DNA from 2 places in the Corynebacterium lehmanniae genome. Region 2 is predicted to be linked to the other one. Evidence: predicted binding sites of a transcription regulator. Region 2 holds the regulator's gene; the other holds the start of a gene.
What was found. The regulator LexA, encoded in region 2, represses DNA repair genes until DNA is damaged. The targets are predictions, from matches to a motif close to CGAACANNTGTTCG.
Positions count from the first base shown of each region.

Region 1: a site for LexA is predicted at 1,790-1,803, ahead of ACF3NP_RS10360 (HNH endonuclease signature motif containing protein). Genes of this name have one in related genera too.

Region 1 covers NZ_CP170998.1:2,166,181-2,172,029, forward strand. Annotated here, with positions in the region: gene ACF3NP_RS10355 (hypothetical protein) at 78-506, shown strand; gene ACF3NP_RS10360 (HNH endonuclease signature motif containing protein) at 513-1,772, opposite strand; gene ACF3NP_RS10365 (hypothetical protein) at 2,223-2,525, opposite strand; gene ACF3NP_RS10370 (bile acid:sodium symporter family protein) at 2,535-3,476, opposite strand; gene ACF3NP_RS10375 (Rieske (2Fe-2S) protein) at 3,477-3,842, opposite strand; gene trpA (tryptophan synthase subunit alpha) at 3,839-4,654, opposite strand; gene trpB (tryptophan synthase subunit beta) at 4,655-5,849, opposite strand, start outside.
Region 2 covers NZ_CP170998.1:646,872-652,720, forward strand. Annotated here, with positions in the region: gene nagB (glucosamine-6-phosphate deaminase) at 1-66, opposite strand, end outside; gene ACF3NP_RS03085 (solute carrier family 23 protein) at 166-1,476, shown strand; gene ACF3NP_RS03090 (HPr family phosphocarrier protein) at 1,554-1,823, opposite strand; gene ACF3NP_RS03095 (DeoR/GlpR family DNA-binding transcription regulator) at 1,957-2,745, opposite strand; gene lexA (transcriptional repressor LexA) at 2,817-3,497, opposite strand; gene ACF3NP_RS03105 (hypothetical protein) at 3,708-4,088, shown strand; gene nrdR (transcriptional regulator NrdR) at 4,145-4,603, shown strand; gene hrpA (ATP-dependent RNA helicase HrpA) at 4,619-5,849, opposite strand, start outside.

The DNA of each region.
Region 1 (5,849 bases), 1.0 Mb from region 2:
CTGCGGAAACGTGTGTTTTACTTGCGCCACCCCGATCCCGGGTGATTTAACGTCAGATTCGCACAAAGGAGTTTCCAATGAAGCGCATCACCGCAGCTGCCCTCGCCGCAACCACCGCATTGTCCCTGGCGGCCGTCCCGGCACAGGCTGAGGAAGGTAACCAGAAGGACCTTTCCGAAATCGTGAGCCCGAATCGCCCCTCCGACGTCACCGATAAGCACCTCGCTGGCGCCAAGGTGAAGGCCGAGGCCCGTGAGCGTCTGAACCCTGGTACTGGCTACTCCGGCCCGTACAAGAGCTCCTCCGAGAAGAACCTGGTGCCGAAGAGCGCCACCTCCTCCCTGAAGAACGACGTCGCACGTGGCTACAAGCTCGGCACCACCTACGACATCCTCGTTGGCACCGGCATCGCCGCAGGCGTCCTGGCACTGGTCGGCGCCGCCGCGGCCGCAGCGGGCAAGATCCCGGGTGTCCCGGGTGTGCCGGCCGTTGAGCAGTTCTTCTAAGCCTCACTAGTCGTTGAAGGACCAGTTGCACTCCTCCATGGTTCGCCTGATGTCGTCGCGCCGCGGCAGGGAGTAGTTCGTGGAGACGAAACGCGTCCCGTCGCGGTAGACGAAGTGGATGTCTGAGTGTTCCTTCAGCGTCTGCAGATACCCCTCCGTAACCAGGGAGTGGCAGGCGGAGCACAGCGGCAGGAGGTTCTCCAGGTCGGTCAAGCCCCCGGTGGCCCAATCCTCGATGTGGTGGATCTCGATGAAGCGCGTGTGCGTGCACCCCGGTGCCGCGCACTGCCCGCCCCACATAGCCAGCAGCGCGTTGACCTGGCCATTCGTTGCCAGGCGCTGTTTACGTCCGGTGTTGAGAATTAGGCCGTCGGAGTTGACCGTCGATAGGCGTATGTCCGCATTAGCCAGCAAGCTTGCGATGGCTTTCGACGGCGCGCCCACGTTGTTGGGCATGTACCCGCGACCGTCCGGTGTCGCCAGAATGTTCACGTGCGCGCCCGGCGTGGTCAGTGTGTTGCGCGGCGTCGTGCGCGCCATGTGGACGATGCCCATGAGCGCCCGCAGCAGCATCCGCCCGATCGGCAACCCGTAGCCGGAAACTGTCTTCCGCGCGGGTCGGTTCTCCTCCGCCTCTTCGGCGCGCTCGAGGGCAATGTTGATTTCCTCGTTGACCTCGGGGTCCAGATCTTCGAGCACCTCGTCGAGGTTGCAGTACGCGATTTCGCCGATCTTCAACGCTGCGACGAACGCGGCGCCGTCCGCTGCATTCATATTGCCGTGGAACGCGATGTCGCCGTTGTCGCGCTTGTGCAGGCTCAGGTAGTACTGCGGGCTATCCTCGCCCTCCCCGTCCTGCGGCTTCTTCCCCGCCAGCGCGCATTCGAGCTCGTGGAAGCCCATCCCGAGGGCGAGATCGACCAGCTCACGCTCGTTTTCCGGGGTCATGTACTTCAGCAGCAGCCGCACCACTGAGTAGCTCAGCGCACCCTCGGTGAAGTGTGTGTGCAGGTACTGAAAGGGCCGCAGGCGGTGCGCGACGCTGACGTACTCGTGGGCGGTTGAGGATGACACGCCCAGGCGGCGCATGAGGAAGTGCGCGGTGGTCGATGAGCCACATTCGATAGCAAGTGCGAGTTCATCAAACGTTTGGATTGCGGACAACAGCTCCGCTTTGCTCTGCGTCATTGCGCGGTGCGTGTCTTCGATTTGCTGGCTTAATGCGACGGCGATTGGGTTGGATTCCGTGGCAACTGCGGCGGTCATTTCGGGCCCCCTTGAGGCGAATACGAGTTCGATTGCGGACATTATAAAACTCGCTCCCGACACTCCTTTGACCTGCGGAAATGCGTTTTATAGTGACCGCTATAACTTGTCCGCAACTCCGCATTGCGGACAACTGGGGGCTCACCAACTATTGGCTATTGCTTATCGACGTCAGCTCCGCCCATGCCCGCCCCTCAGGCCACTCCGCAACTCCGCATTGCGTACAACTCCGACACCACCAACTATTGGGGCCCACCAACGAAAAGGGCCCGCGCCGCTGACAGATCGAGCTAGGGTGTGCGGGTGCGCCACGGTGCCCATGGGCTGGTTGGCTCGGACGTTGACGTGCAACTCCGCATTGCGGACAACCCCGGCCCCGCCAACTATAGGGATCCACCAACGAAAAAGGCCCGCGCCGGTGGCGGGGCGGGCCGGAGGTACGTCGATAGGCTATTGCAACTTTGCTTGCGCCTCGGACCAGAGGCCCTCGAACTCCTCCTCGCTGAGGTGGGTGGCCGTGATGCCCTCCATGGAATCGTAGGTGCGCGGGTGTGGGACGGTGCCCATGGGCTGGTTGGCCTGGCCGATGACGCGGCCGTCGACGTAGATGCCGGTGATGGTCTCGGCGGGGTCGAGTTCGATCATACGGACCATGGTGCACTCGTGGGCTGAGATCTCCTCGAGCTCGGCGATGTTGAGCAGCTCGCCGCCGAGTTCGGGGACGTTGTAGTGGATGCGGACGAAATGTTTCACGTGAAACTCCTAGGAAATTCGGGAGGCGTACGCGGAGCAGATGACCAGTTGGCACATGTGGTAGATCATCAGCGGGATGATCAGCACGCCGAGCGAAGCGCCGCCGAAGATGACGGTGGCCATGGGCAGGCCGGTCGCGAGTGATTTCTGGGTGCCGCACATTTGGATGGCGACGCGGTCTTCGCGCGGGAAGCGCAGCGCCTCCGGGAGGACGCGGGTAAGCCACAGCATAGCGACGACCAGCACGCACGAAAACACGGTGAGGAACACGATCTCCCACGCGGAGACGTTCGACCAGACGCCGGAAACGACGCCGCGGGAGAACGCGGAGTAGACCACCATCCAGATGGAGCCGTGGTCCACGAGCTTGGTCGCCTTCGACTTCGCCAGCTCCCCCACCCGCGGGACGAAGTTGTGCGCGAGCTGGCCCAGGATGAACGGCAGTAACAGCTGCAGCGCGATGTCGCCGAACACGGACGCGTCCACGGACACCCCGTCGCCGGCGCCCATTAGCCACATCACCAAAAGCGGCGTGGCCACCACGCCGATGAGCGAGGACACCGACGCCGCCACCACCGCGCCCGAGACGTTGCCCCGTGCCACGCCGGTGAGCGCCACCGAGGACTGCACGGTGGACGGCACCAGCGACATGAACAGCAGGCCCTGGTACAGGTCCTCGGACATGAACGCCACCGTCGGGCGGGCGAGGAGGCCGATCACTGGATAGATGACAAACGTGAACGCCAGGATCAGCGCGTGCAGGCGCCAGTTGGTCAGGCCCTTCAGCGCCTCCTGGGTGGACAGGCGCGCGCCGTAGAGGAAGAACAGCAGCGCGATCCCCAGCTTCACCGCGACGGCGAACCCGTCCGCGAACGCGCCCTGGGCGGGCAGGACGAACGCGAGCGCCGCCGCGAGAACGATGCCGATGAGAAGCGGGTCGAGCTTCTTCATCTACTCGGCAACCGAGACTTTGTCGCCGGCGTCGGTCACGGGTACTTCGCGCATGCCGGTGACGGCCGGGCCGGAGACGCGGGCGCCGTCGGCGATGCTGAACACCGAACCGTGGGCGGTGCACTTGACGGTGTCGCCCTCAACCTTGGTGATCTTCTTCTGCTGGTGCGGGCACACGCTGGAGTAGGCGACGTAGGTGCCGGCGGTGGGCTGGGCGATGATGAACTTGTCCAGGATCACCGCGGAGCCGACGGGCACGTCGGTCTTGGCAACTTCTTCGGGGGCCGCTTCTCCGCAGGCGGCGAGGAACGCACCGGCAAACGTGGTTGCGGTGCCGAGCAGGAACATGCGTCGTGAACAGGTCATGGTGTGATCGTAGCGCCCTTCATGGCCCGGACGTACTCGGTCAGCTCGGTTTTCAGCGCGTCCATATCGGTCACGCGGTTGCCGTCGATGTACTTGTAGATGATGTTGGTGATCGACGAGCCGGTGATTGCGCCCGCGGCCCCCGCGGCGATCGCGTCGCGCACGTGCTCCGTCTTCGAGATGCCGAAGCCCAGCAGCACCGGCGGCCCGCCGAACTTGCGCACATTATCGACGACCTCGCGCAGGCCCTCCACCGTCGCCTCCTTGTCCGCGCCGGTCACCCCGTCGCGGGAGATGGCGTAGATGTAGCCGCGCGAGTTCGCGGCCACCGCCTCGAGCGTGGCTTCCGACGCCTTTGCCGGGGCGATGTAGATCGGGTCGATGCCGGCCGCGGTGGCGGCTGCGCTGAAGGGGGCGGACTCGCGCACGGGGACGTCGGGAAGCAAAACGCTGTCTGCACCCGCCTCCTTGAACTCGCGGTAGAAGCGTTCGAGGCCGCGCGCGTGCGCGACGTTGCCGTACACCAGCATGCCGATGGGCAGGTCCGGGTAGCGCTCGCGGATGGTGCGGATTTGCGCGAGCGCCTTATCGACGGTCGCTCCGCCCTCCAACGCCCTCACATGCGCTCCCTGAATAGCTGGGCCGTCCGCGACGGGGTCGGAGAACGGCACGCCGAGCTCGACGGCGTCGGCGCCGGCGTCGACGACGGCGGAAACGATCTCCACCGCGTCCTCCGGGTTCGGGTCCGAGAGCATGATGAAGGGCACGAACGCGCCTTTGCCGGTGGCGAAGAGTTTCTCGTAGCGGCTCATTTACTTCTCCTCTCTATCTTCGAGCGTTGCTCGCACGTGGGCGATGTCTTTGTCGCCGCGGCCGGACAGGGTGACCAGGATGTGCAGCGGCTCGGCGTCGGACGGGTGCTCGGCGGCGCGCTTGAGCGCGTACGCGAGCGCGTGGGAGGACTCGAGCGCGGGGATGATGCCCTCGTGGCGGGACAGGGCCTGGAAGGCGTCGAGGGCCTCGTCGTCGGTGACGGGCACGTAGGAAGCGCGGCCGGACTTGGCCAGGTGGGCGTGCTCCGGGCCCACGCCGGGGTAGTCCAGGCCGGCGGAGATGGAGTAGGACTCCTCCACCTGGCCGTCGCCGTCGCACATCAGGTACGAGTACGTGCCGTGGAGCAGTCCGGTCGTGCCCTGGGCGATGGCCGCGCCGTGGGCGCCGAGGCCGAACCCCTTTCCCCCGGGCTCGGCGCCGACGAGCTCGACGCTGGTGTCGTCGATGAAGTCCGCGAAGGTGCCGATCGCGTTGGAGCCGCCGCCGACGCAGGCGACCACCACGTCCGGCAGGCGCCCGGTTCGCTCGAGGATCTGGGCGCGGGCCTCGGTGGAGATGACGCGGTGGAACTCCTTGACAATCTTCGGGAACGGGTGCGGCCCGGCGGCGGTGCCGAGGAGATAGTGGGACTCGTGGAAGGTGGCGGTCCAGTCGCGCAGCGCCTCGTTCACCGCGTCCTTCAGAGTGCCCGCGCCGGATTCCACACCGACGACCTCGGCGCCCATCAGGCGCATGCGGTACACGTTCGGCGCTTGGCGTTCCATGTCGGTTTTGCCCATGTAGATCACGCAGTTCAGGCCGAGTAGCGCGCAGGCGAGCGCGGTGGCGGTGCCGTGCTGGCCCGCGCCGGTCTCCGCGATGATGCGGGTCTTCCCCATCTGTTTCGCAAGGAGCGCCTGGCCGATCACCTGGTTGGTTTTGTGCGCGCCGCCGTGGACGAGGTCCTCGCGCTTGAGGAAGATGCGCGCGTTGCCCTCGAGGGGCAGGTTGCGGCACTCGGTCAGCGGGGTGGGCCGGCCGAGGTAATCGCGGAGCAGGCTACGGTACTCGTCCATGAACGCGTCGTCGTTGAACGCGTCGACGAAGGCTTGCTCGAGCTGGTCGAGCGCCGGGATGAGCGATTCGGGGACGAACTGTCCGCCGAACTCGCCGTAGTAGGCAGGGAGCAGGGTC
Region 2 (5,849 bases):
CGGTTCGATGATGTCGGCTGCGGACACGCCTACTTCTTCGGCGGTGGGGCGCACAATGATTTCCATGGTGCTCAAAATAGCAAGGCCACACTGAGAGCTATCTACTTTGCCCGCCAGGCACCCCCGGCACAGGAAAAATCAGTGGAGGGGTGATAATGGCATTTCGTGACTAACACTTTCGGCTGGACCATTCACGGAGACGGGCGCACAGTGCGCCCCGGGGCTGTTGTCGCCCCGGACGAGCGGCTGAGCTGGCCGCGCACCATCGGCATCGGCATGCAGCACGTGGTTGCAATGTTCGGAGCCACACTGCTGGTGCCCACCCTGACCGGATTCCCGGTGAACACCACGCTGCTGTTCTCCGGCCTGGGCACCATCATCTTCTTGCTGATCACCCGCAATAAAGTGCCCAGCTACCTGGGTTCGTCCTTCGCCTTTATCGCTCCGCTGACGGCTTCGCAGCAGTATGGCGTCGGCGCGCAGCTGGGCGGGGTGCTGCTGACCGGTGTGGCGCTCATCCTTGTCGGCATCGTCGTTGAATGGGCGGGCAAACGCGTCATCGACGCGGTGATGCCGCCCGTGGTCACCGGCGCCATCGTCGCGCTCATCGGCTTCAACCTGGCGCCGACCGCGGTGTCGAACGTGGAAACCCAACCCTGGGTCGCGGCGGTAACGCTGCTGACGGTTGTGGTGGTCACCGTGGCCACCCGCGGCCTGCTCTCGCGTCTATCCATCCTCATCGGCGTGCTCGTCGGCTGGCTGTTCGCGGCCTTGACGGGCGGCTTGGGTGAGGACGCACTGCAAACGATCGCCGACGCCCCGTGGATCGGCCTGCCGCAGTTCCACCGCCCGGAGTTCCACGTCTCCGCCGTGCTGGTGACCCTGCCGGTGCTGGTCGTGCTGATCGCGGAGAACGTCGGCCACGTCAAGGCCGTATCCGAGATGACTGGACGCAACCTCGACGACATGCAGGGTCGCGCGCTGATCGGCGACGGTATCGCCACCACGCTCGCCGGCGGCTTCGGCGGGTCCGGCACCACCACCTACGCCGAGAACATTGGCGTGATGGCGGCGACGAAGGTGTACTCCACCGCAGCGTATTGGGTCGCCGCCGCGTTTGCGATTGTGCTGGCGTTCATCCCGAAGTTCGGTGCCGTGATCTTCACCATCCCCGCCGGCGTGCTCGGCGGCGCGTGCCTGGTGCTCTACGGGCTCATCGGCATGCTGGGCGTGCGTATCTGGCAGGACAACAAGGTGGACTTCACCGATCCCGCGAACCTCACCGCGGCCGCGGTCGCGCTGATTGTGGGCATCGGCAACCTCACTCTCGATGTGGGCGCTGTAACGCTGGAAGGCATCGCGCTGGGCTCCGTCGGCATCATCGTGATCTACCCGCTGATGCGTTGGGCGTACGACACCTTGGGGGAGGGGCAGTACCGCAAGGACTTCGAGGTGCCGAAGCCGTCGACGTTCTAGCGTCCGGTACTTGCTGCACGCGAAAACGCCCGGGCGACGTGTGCCCGGGCGTTAGCTCGTCGTAAAGCGAAAAGCGCTTACTCCTCGTCGAGGTTCTGCTCGATCAGCGCCGCAATCTTCTCCACGGCATCGGCGTTGTCGGAAGTGACAGTGACCTCGTCGCCGTGCTCCGCGCCCATCGCCATGATCATCAGCGAGGATGCGGCATCGGTCTCGTCGTCCTCGTCGCCGCCGACAAGCGTCAGCAGGATCTCGTCGTCGTACTCGCCGGCAGCATCTGCGATCACCGTGGCCGGGCGAGCGTGCAGCCCGACGGTGGAACCGACCTTCACAGTCTTGGAAGCCATTCGGGTGTCCTTTCCGTTGTTTTTCATTCAGGTCTGCAACGAGTGTAGGTCGCATGCATGCGAAGGTGCCACCATTTTCGCGCAGAAAGTCAAAGAACGCCCCTGTGGAAGACGTCGGGTGGCGCCCCGAGGGTTACTGGGGTTGCGCGAGCACGACCTCGATACCGTGCGAGCGCAGTTCGTCCACGAACGCGGAGGGCGCTTCGGCGTCGGTGATCACCACGTCGACGTCCGTAAGCGGCGCGAAGCTGACCACATAGTCGTTGCCCAGCTTCGTGGAGTCGCACAACACGACAACCCTGCGGGCGTTGGTGACCATCGCGGCCTTCACCGCCGCCTCCTTGGCGTCCACAGTGGACAGGCCGTGGCCGATGGACAACGCGTTGGTGCCCACGAACGCCACGTCGGCGCGCAACAGAGCGAGGGTGCGAAGCGCGGTACTGCCGACGACTGCCTGACTGATCGGCCGGACTGAGCCGCCGAGAAGCTGCACATCGTGCAATCCGGAATCGCTCAGCTCCAATGCAGTGGGGATGGAGTTGGTCACCACCGAGTACTCCCGGTCCCCGCGGGTCTCCGCCAGACGCTTGCCCAGGCTGCTGATCGTCGTGCCCGAGTCCAAAAAGATGGTGCAACTTTGCGCATCCGGCACGAACTGCAGCGCGGTTTCCGCAATCGCGGCTTTAGCGGCAAGGGAGGCGCGCTGACGCGTATCCAGCGGAATTTCCGTCGAGCGGTAAGACTGGCTCGCCACCGCGCCGCCGTGGACGCGGTGCACAGCGCCTTCGTCGTGCAATGCCGAAAGGTCACGGCGGATGGTCTCCGCGGTGACGTCGAAGCGCTGCGCCAACTCAGTGACGTTGACGCGGCCTTCAACTGCGGTCAAAGACGCGATTTGGCGTCTACGCTCCTCGGCGTACATCGATCTCCTGCGCTTGTCGCTATGTGATTTCCGGTCTGTGGGGCTGCGGCTGCTCGATGCAAACGCACCGACTACAGCGTACGGAACACCGAGATGACACGCCCCATGATCTCCGCTTCGTCGCCCTTAATCGGCTCGAAGGCATCGTTGTGGGGCAACAGCCACACACCGGTGGAGTCGCGATGGAACTCCTTGACCGTCGCCTCACCGTCGAGCAACGCCGCGACGAACTCGCCCTCCTCGGCGTTCGGCTGGGAGCGGACAACCACCCAGTCGCCGTCGAGGATGCCGGCGTCGCGCATGGATTCGCCGACGACCTTGAGCATGAACACATCGCCGTCACCGAGCAGCTCCTCGGGCAGGGGGTAGTAGGTGTCCACGTTTTCCTCGGCGAGGATCGGGGCACCCGCGGCAATCTGTCCGACTACCGGCACGTAGCGGGCATTGCCAGAATCTTCCGGCTTCGCCTCTTGCGGCTTGCGCTTCTTTCGGCCGGCTTCCGGCATTTGGCGCAAGTCCACGGCGCGGGGCTTGTTCGGGTCGCGGCGGAGGAATCCCTTCTTCTCCAGCTCTTTGAGCTGGTATGCGACAGATGAGGTGGACTGCAGCCCGGCCGCGTCACCGATCTCGCGGATGCTCGGCGGGTAGCCACGCAGGACCACAGCGTCTTGGATGACCTGGAGGATCCGGCGCTGGCGGTCTGACAGCGCGTTGTAATCCGGGTTGCCTGGATCGGACTTCTTTCGTGCCATGACGTTCTCCTTGGACTCGGTGGCGTTGTGCGCCTACGAACCTACCAGATAGGGCACTCATGTTCGATGGGCGCAAGCATTGGGTGGACACGTATCGAACGTGATGCTATAAATCGAACACGTAAGCGTATTCGAACAAATGAACGTTAGAACGTTCGAGCGTGTCGGTGCCGAACGTAGAGTGTGCCGCAGAAAGAAGGGAGACACACCATGTCAGTTGCAATCAATCCAGTACACAACACATTAGTTGGACGCACCGGAGCCGCATCTGTGGTCCCTCCGGCAGAAGTCTGGGATGTTGATTCCGCGCCGAAGCGTCGAACAGGCGGCGCCGGTGTTCGAGCGATTTCCGGCTCTCATCGAACGGATGCTCGCTCATCTGCCAAGGGGAGTCTTGACGGTTCCTCCAATGTGAACGCGTTCGAAACACGGCACGAGACGCGCGATACGCTCCTGCTCGGCGTGTGCATGACTGCGGCGCTGCTTATCGGTTCGGCATTCGGCGGTGTTTTCTCGGCGCAAACAGAGGATCCTTCGTCCATGTCCAGCGGCCAGGCGGCTCATTCGGCTGTGGCGGCAACTGCGCGCTAGGCAGGGCGTAGACTCACGGCTACGCCAAGCCTTGAAAACTCTGGGGGTGGAAGACCATGTTTTGTCCTTTTTGCCACAACGAGCAATCTCGTGTGACTGACTCGCGGCTGGTCGAAGCCGGCTCAGCAATTCGCCGCCGCAGAGAGTGCACCGAGTGCGGGGGGCGTTTCACCACAGTGGAAAAGGCCGTCCTCACTGTTGTGAAACGCAACGGCGTGAGCGAACCGTTCGACCGCGACAAACTCATCGTCGGCGTGCGCAGAGCATGCCAGGGCCGCGATGTCACCGACGACGCATTGAAGCGTCTGGCCCAAGAAGTGGAAGAGACTGTGCGCGCGCAGGGCAGCTCGCAGGTGCCCGCCCACGAGATCGGTCTGGCCGTCCTCGAACCGCTGCGTGCCCTCGACGAGGTGGCGTACCTGCGCTTCGCGTCCGTGTACAAGTCGTTCGAGAGTGCGGACGACTTCGAATCCGAAATCCGGCTCATGCGCCGCCGCGACCGCGAAGACTTCTAGCCTGCGGCCACGGCGCTAACGCAGCGCGTCAATCTTCTTCTCAATGCGACGCTGGCTCACCGGTCTCGGCGTGCCCAGCCGCTGCGCAAACAGGCTCACCCGCAGCTCCTCAATCAGCCACAAGATGTCCTTGTAGGCCTTGGTCTTTGTCCGGCCCGCAGGCAAGGACTTCATACGCTGCGCCAAGTAAGCCTTCACCGAATCAATCACGGACTGCCGGTCGGCGTCGCGGTCCGGATCTAGGCGCATGTCCTCCAACCGGATCCGCATCGCGTCGATGTAGCGGGGCAAATGCTGCAAGTGGCCGATGCCGTGGACAGTCACCGCGTGCTTCGGCAGGAAGAACTGCAGCTGCGACGTCATGTCGTCGATAGCTGGGCCTTCCCACTGCCGCAGCTCCGCTGCAATGTTCGCGTACTCCGCGAGTGCCGGCGCCAACGTGACCACCACACGGCGCACACCTCCTGCGACCTGGGGCCGGATTTCGCCCACCAGCGCGTCGAACTCCTCGGGGGAGCGCACCGGCCCGCCGGAGGAGAACATCAGGTCGCGGATCACAGCGACGCGGGCGTCCTCCACAAGCCCATCGGCGCCGCCGTGCGGGTAGCGGTCCACCGCCACCTTCTGCCGCAGCGGCAGCCCCTTGGTCATCTGCCCCGCGTTGACCGTGATCTCCCGCAGCAGCAGCGTCAGCGTCGCCGTGACCATCGAGGCGTCCGCGGCGGCCTTCGTCGGATGCACGGTGACCTTCACGCCGTCCTTGGTGGCTTCGAGTGCCGGGTAGGCGTCGACCTCGTTGCCGTCGATAGTGGTGGTTACCGTCTCCGGCACCGCGCCGAGGGAGTCGGAAGTCCACTTCGCCACCGCATCCGATTCAGATGTGCGGCCGGCCTTGGACACGGAGGACTTGATCTTGCCGGCCTGGCGGCGCTTCAACGCACCGAGGTCCGTGTCGTGGTCGACCACTTTGCCGCGGCGGTCAATCGCGGCGAAGGTCACTTTCAGATGCTCGGGCAGCGCAGAAGGGGTGAAGTCGGCACCGTTGATGCCGCGCCCGCCGACGCTTCTAAGCGCCTCCGCAAGTGCCTCGGCAAACTGTGTTTCCCGCAGCTCGCGCTCGCTGACGCCGCCGGCGTCCTGCTGCGCGCGGATCGCGTCGAGGGCGCGCTCGGCGAAGTCTGGTGCCGGCACCACGGTCTTGCGCAGCGCCTTCGGCAGCGTACGGATGTACTCCGCGGCAAGCTCC